Linked DNA regions of Myxococcus guangdongensis. The protein of the gene in region 1 interacts with the protein of each later gene in a pairwise test. Links are inferred from orthologs where the notes say so. Each region holds a gene or a part of one and is shown on either strand. Other genes may lie near its edges.

The links.
Region 2: the proteins of bioB (region 1) and LXT21_RS41285 interact in binary tests that used the Escherichia coli proteins (3 or more experiments, as listed by UniProt). The link is inferred for Myxococcus guangdongensis from one-to-one orthologs.

Annotation. Positions count from the first base shown.
Region 1 is NZ_JAJVKW010000002.1:325,945-329,097, reverse strand. The notes cover bases 150-2,991. They hold bioB (biotin synthase BioB), read left to right. Parts: upstream 150-977; coding sequence 978-2,006; downstream 2,007-2,991. Other genes in these bases: bioF (8-amino-7-oxononanoate synthase), read left to right, coding at 2,018-2,991; LXT21_RS06180 (GlsB/YeaQ/YmgE family stress response membrane protein), read left to right, coding at 540-806; radA (DNA repair protein RadA), read right to left, coding at 150-314. Outside these bases: more of radA, read right to left, coding at 1-149; more of bioF, read left to right, coding at 2,992-3,153. UniProt on the Escherichia coli protein: Catalyzes the conversion of dethiobiotin (DTB) to biotin by the insertion of a sulfur atom into dethiobiotin via a radical-based mechanism.
Region 2 is NZ_JAJVKW010000022.1:75,727-78,920, reverse strand. The notes cover bases 312-3,194. They hold LXT21_RS41285 (class II glutamine amidotransferase), read left to right. Parts: upstream 312-1,264; coding sequence 1,265-2,125; downstream 2,126-3,194. Other genes in these bases: LXT21_RS41275 (NAD(P)H-hydrate dehydratase), read right to left, coding at 2,639-3,194; tsaE (tRNA (adenosine(37)-N6)-threonylcarbamoyltransferase complex ATPase subunit type 1 TsaE), read right to left, coding at 2,128-2,607; hutI (imidazolonepropionase), read left to right, coding at 312-1,176. In the rest of the region: more of hutI, read left to right, coding at 1-311.

The DNA.
Region 1 (3,153 bases):
AGCGTGGACTTGCCGATGCCGGGGTCGCCGCCCAGGAGGACGACGGAGCCCGCCACCACGCCGCCGCCCAGCACCCGGTCGAACTCCGCGATGCCGGTGCGCTGGCGCACCTCCGCGTCACCGCTGACATCCTTGAGCAGCATGGGCTTCGCCGCCCCACCCGAGGCGCCCCAGGCCGGGCGCTTCTCGTCCTGCTTCGCCCCGGCTTCCTCGAGCAGCGAGCTCCATGCGCCACAGTCCGGGCACTTCCCCAGCCACTTCGCCGTCTGGTACCCGCACGCCTGACAGGTGTAGTGCGTCTTCGCCTTCGCCATGGGTCGGGTGTGTACCGCACTACCCTGACGTCGCCACGGGCGGACGAGCAGGCACGTCTGGAGGGCAGGCAGGCTTGGTGTCAAGACCCATGCCGTCGAGTTGTCCCTTGGGGAGGGGCGACCCAGCTTCATTCCCACGGGCGGCGCGAACGGCGCTGACCCTCACACAAGCCGGATGGGCGCCACTGCGTGCGCCTCCTTCACCACTCACTGTGAGGTCGTGTCATGGGGATCATCGCTTTCCTGGTCATCGGTCTTCTCGCCGGTCTTCTCGCTCGGGCCCTGATGCCCGGCAACCAGTCCATGGGGCTGGTGGCCACGACGCTCTTGGGTATCGTCGGCTCCTTCGTGGGTGGCTTCGTCGGCTCGCTCTTCCGCAGCGACGGCCGCGTCTTCGACCTGCACCCGTCCGGCCTGCTGTTCTCCGTGCTGGGCTCGCTCCTGGTCCTGTTCCTGGTGGGACTGGCCGGCCGGCGCCGCGTCCACGTCTGACGCCAGCCCGCATGACATGAAGGGTGGAAGGCCGGCGCTCCAGGGTTCTCCTCGGGCGCCGGTCGTCCGTTCGGGGCGGGGCGGAGGGTCGTCAACCTGTTCTCGCTGAGTGGTTGACAAGTCTCCGGCGCCCGCGCACGTTCGCGCTCCTCACGTCCGTTCGAGGAGCCCATGTCCGACGCCGCCACCGAGTCCTTCCATGGCCACGCCCACCACGCCGAGCCCGCTCCGGAGGGAGTGGCGGTGCGGCACGATTGGACGCTGGCCGAGGTGAAGGCCGTCTACGCGCTGCCGCTGTTGGACCTGGTCCACCGGGCGCAGACGGTTCACCGCGCGGTGTTCCAGGACAACAAGGTGCAGCTGTGCTCGCTCTTGTCCATCAAGACGGGCGGGTGCTCGGAGGACTGCGCGTACTGCCCGCAGGCGGCGCGCTACAAGACGGGCGTCAAGGCGGAGAAGCTGATGGCGGTGCCGGACGTGCTGGCCGCCGCGCAGAAGGCCCGCTCCGCGGGGGCCACGCGCTTCTGCATGGGGGCCGCGTGGCGCGAGGTGAAGGACGGCCCGCAGTTCGACAGCGTGCTGGAGATGGTGCGCGGGGTGCGCGGGTTGGGGATGGAGGCGTGCGCCACGCTCGGCATGCTGACGGACAGCCAGGCCAGGCGCCTGAAGGACGCGGGGCTGTCCGCGTACAACCACAACCTGGACACCTCGCCGGAGCACTACGGCGACATCATCTCCACGCGGCTGTACGAAGATCGGCTCCGCACGCTGGGCCGGGTGCGGGACGCGGGCATCTCCGTGTGCTGCGGCGGCATCATCGGCCTGGGCGAGTCCGTGGATGATCGCTGCAACCTGCTGCGCACGCTGGCCAACCAGGACCACCACCCGGAGTCGGTGCCCATCAACGCGCTGGTGGCCGTGGAGGGCACGCCGCTGGCGGAGCAGCCCCGGGTGGAGACGGTGGACATGGTGCGCACCATCGCCACCGCGCGCATCCTGATGCCCCAGTCGATGGTGCGGCTGTCCGCGGGGCGTCAGCAGATGAACGAGGAGGCGCAGCTGCTCTGCATGATGGCGGGCGCGAACTCGTTGTTCTTCGGCGAGAAGCTGCTGACCACGGGCAACCCCGAGTACACCCAGGACATGGCGCTCTTGGAGAAGGCGGGCATCCGTCCGCTGGAGCCCCGGCAGGACCGGTAGGGCGGTGGCGCGTGAGTGATTCGACGCGCGACGTGGCCTCGGAGTGGGCGCGCGAGGACTTGTCGGCGCTGCAGGCGCGGGGGCTTCGGCGTGGGCTGGAGCCCCTGGATTCGGCGCAGGGGCCGGTGGTGACGATGGGGGGCGAGACGCTCGTCAACTTCTCGTCCAATGACTACCTGGGGCTCGCGGCGTCCTCGGCGGTGAGGGCGGCGGCCATCTCCGCGGTGGAGCGCTACGGCGTCGGGACGGGCGCGAGCCGGTTGGTGGTGGGCGACACCCTGGCGCATCACCGGCTGGAGGCGCGGCTCGCGGCGTTCGAGCGGGCGGAGGCGGTGCTGCTGTTCAACAGCGGCTACGCGGCGAACACGGGCATCCTCCCCGCGCTGGTGGGGCCGGGGGACGCGGTGTTCTCGGACGCGCTGAACCACGCGTCGCTGGTGGACGGGTGCAGGCTGTCGCGCGCGAAGGTCGTCGTGTATCCGCACGCGGATGTGGAGGCGCTCACGAGCGCGCTCGCGTCGACGACGGCGCGGCGCAAGCTGGTCGTCACGGACACGGTGTTCTCCATGGATGGGGACCTGGCGCCGCTTCGCGACATCGTGGAGGCGTGTGAGGCGCAGGGCGCCGCGCTGATGGTGGACGAGGCGCATGCCACGGGCGTGCTCGGCGCTCGGGGCGCGGGCCTGTGCGAGGAGCTGGGGTTGGAGTCGCGGGTGGCGCTGCGCATGGGGACGTTGAGCAAGTCGCTGGGCGGGCAGGGGGCCTACGTGGCCACGTCGCGCGGGGTGGCGGACCTGCTCACGAGCCGGGCGCGGCCGTTCATCTTCTCCACGGCCTTGCCGGCGGCGCTGTGCGCGGCGGCGGAGGTGGCGGTGGACGCGGTGGAGAAGGACGTGGAGCTGCGCGAGCGTTTGTGGCGCAACATCCGACGCTTCGCCGAGGGGTTGAGGGGCCTGGGGCTGCGCGCGGAGGCTCGCAGCGCGGTGTTCCCGGTCATCCTGGGCGAGCCGGAGCGCGCGCTGGACGCGGCACGGAGGCTGCGTGAGGCCGGGGTGCTGGTGAAGGCCATCCGTCCGCCCACGGTGCCCGAGGGGACGAGCCGGCTGCGGTTCTGCCTGTCGGCGGGACACACGCTGGGGCACGTGGA
Region 2 (3,194 bases), on another replicon or contig:
TCGCGTCCCCACGCCTGCGTGGGCATCCGCGCCGGTCGCATCGCGTACGTGGGCGCGGAGGCGGAGCTGCCAGCTGGCAGCGTGGGCGCGGGCACCGAGGTGCTCGACGCGAAAGGCGGCTTCGTGGGCCCCGCCTTCGTGGACCCGCACACGCACCTGGTCTTCGCCGGTGAGCGCTCCGCGGAGTTCGACCTGCGCAACCAGGGCGCCACGTACCTGGAGATCGCCAAGGCCGGCGGCGGCATCGTCAGCACCGTGCGCGCCACGCGCGCGGCCAGCGAGGAGGAGCTGGTGCGGCTGGCGCTGCCTCGCGTGCAGCGGCTGCTCGCGCAGGGCGTGACGGTGGCCGAGGTGAAGAGCGGCTACGGGCTCGACGTGGAGACCGAGCTGAAGATGCTGCGCGTGGTGCGCAGGCTCAACACGATGACGCCCGTGGAGCTGGTGCCCACGCTGCTGTGCGCGCACGCCATCCCCGCGGAGTACCGCGAGCGCCGCGAGGACTACGTCCGCCTCTGCATCGACGAAATCCTCCCCGCCGTCGCCAACGAGAGCCTGGCGCGCTTCTGCGACGTCTTCGTCGAGGACAGCGCCTTCACCGTCGACGAGGCCCGCCGCATCCTCACCGCCGGCCGCGAGCTGGGAATGCAGCCGCGCCTCCACGCCGACCAGCTCACCGCCTTCGGCGCCTCCGAGCTCGCCGCCGAACTGGGCGCCGCCACCGCCGACCACCTGGAGCAAGTCACCGACGCGGGCCTGCGCGCGCTCGCCGCCGCCAACGTCACCGCGGTGCTCGTGCCCACCTCCACCCTCTTCCTGCGCATGCGCCCCTACGCGCCGGGACGTCGCATCCGCGACGCGGGCCTCAATGTCGCTTTGGGCACCAACGTCAACCCGGGCTCCGCCATGAGTGAAAACACGGCGTTGGCGCTGGGACTCGCGTGTCTCGAGAACGGACTCTCGGCGGCGGAGGCGTATTGGGCCGCGACCCGTGGCGCCGCGTTGTCATTGGGACTGCAACGACAAGGGCGGTTGGCCGTGGGTGATGCAGGCGACCTGGTTTTGTTCAGCTGTGCGTCTTTCCGTCATCTGCCCTACCATTTAGGAATAGGGCACGCGCGCACGGTGGTGAAAGCCGGGCGTGTCGTCGTCCAGCAGGAGCTGAATTCCTGCGGGTGAAGCGACGTCGACTGGTGACACGTGCGTCGCACGGGAGTGTTGGAGAACTTCCCGTCGGGGCCGGCCGTTATAAGTACCAACTGCAGCCATGTGCCGACTTTTTGGATTCAGATCGTCAGTCCCTTCCGCGGTCCACCCCTCGCTGGTGACGCAGAAGAACTCGCTCCTCATCCAGTCACGCGAGCACAAGGATGGATGGGGAATCGCCGCCTATGGCGCCGAAGCGTCGCCTGTCGTGGCCCACGGTGTGGGCCCCGCGCACAGTGACCCCGACTTCGAGCGTGTCAGCAGCCGTGTGTCCTCACACACGGTGGTGGCGCACATCCGTCTGGCCTCGGTGGGCGCGGTCGAGCTGCGCAACTCCCACCCCTTCCACCACGGCCGCTGGACGTTCGTCCACAACGGGACGTTGAGGGAATTCGCCCGGCATCGCGCCGCGGTGGAGGAGCTCATCTGCCCGACGCTGCGCGTGGGCATCCAGGGCACCACGGACAGCGAGCGGTGCTTCTACCTCTTCCTCACCCGCCTGGCGGCCAGGCATCCCATCGGCCACTCGGTCCCCGTGGAGGGCGTCGCGCGGGCGCTCGCGGAGACGATGGGGCTGGTGGCGGCCATCACGGATGACTCGCAGGCGCAGCAGCGCTCCGCGATGAACTTCCTCGTCACCAACGGCGAGGTGATGGTGGCCTCGCGGCGCAACCGGACGCTCTTCGTGTCCGTGGGCGGCGCGCGGTGCGAGCTGGGCGGCCTCCCCGTCGCGGGCACGCGCCTGGAGCAGCTCATCGTCTCCAGCGAGGCGCTGTGCGGCGGGCCGAACTGGGCGCCCGTGCAGGAGGAGGACGTCATCGGCGTGGACGCCGGGCTCGTCTTCCACCGCTGGCGTGTGCCGGAGCTCGCGGGGGGCGTCATGCCGCCGCCCACGCCCGGCCCCAGCCAGCACGCCGCCTGACGTCAGGGCAGCCAGGTCGTCAGCAGCGTCGAGGCTCGGGCTCCGAAGGCCCGGGCCTCCAGGGTCCGCGAGTCCTGGCCCGCGTGGGCCAACGTGACGCGCAGGTGCTCGCGAGGCGCGGCCTCCGGCACCCGGTCCAACCACTCCACCAGCACCGCTCCCTCGCCGCCCACCAGGTCCATGAAGCCGGTGGCGTAGAGGTCGTCGTAGCCCGTCAGGCGGTACAGGTCCGCGTGGTACAGCGGGATTCGGCCGGAGTACGGGTACACGATGGCGAAGGTGGGGCTGGCCACCTCGGAGCGGGGCACGCGCGCGCCCTCGGCCACGCCGCGCACCAGGTGCGTCTTGCCCGCGCCCAAATCGCCAATCAGCCCCACGAAGTCCCCCGGCTCGAGCAGCTCGCCCAGCCGGACTCCGAGCCGGTGCGTCTCCTCGGGCGAGGCCAGCGTCACGCGCCGCTCCACCGTGTTGGCCTCGCTCATCGCCGCACCTCGCTCGACAACACCGTGTCGCTCATCGCTCCCACCGCAGCCACACCTCGCAGAGCCCCTGCTCGATGAGGTCTCCCGCCACCAGACCCAGCTGCCCGCGTCGCGCGGCGGCCAGGTCCCCGGCGAGGCCATGCGTGTACACCGCCGTCCAGATGGCGTCGGGCAGCGGGAAGGCCTGCGCCAGCAGCGCGCCACACACGCCGGACAACACGTCCCCCGAGCCGCCCGTGGCCATGCCCGGGTTGCCCGTGGTGTTGATGAACACGCGGCCATCCGCGTGCGCGGTGAGCGTGCGGTCGCCCTTGAGCACCACCGTCACGTTGAGCCCGGCCGCGAGTCGACCCACGATGTCCAATCTCTTGGACTGGACCTCCTGGGTCGATTTGGCTGTCAGACGCGCCATCTCGCCCGGGTGCGGCGTGAGGACGACGGGCCCCTTGGCGCGACGGAGCACGGAGAGGTCCTCCGCCACCGCGTTGAGCGCGTCCGCGTCCAGCACCGCGGGGAGCTCCACGCGCGACAGCAGCTCACCGATGAGCCGGCCCGTCTCGGGGCCCCGGGGGATGCCCGGCCCCATC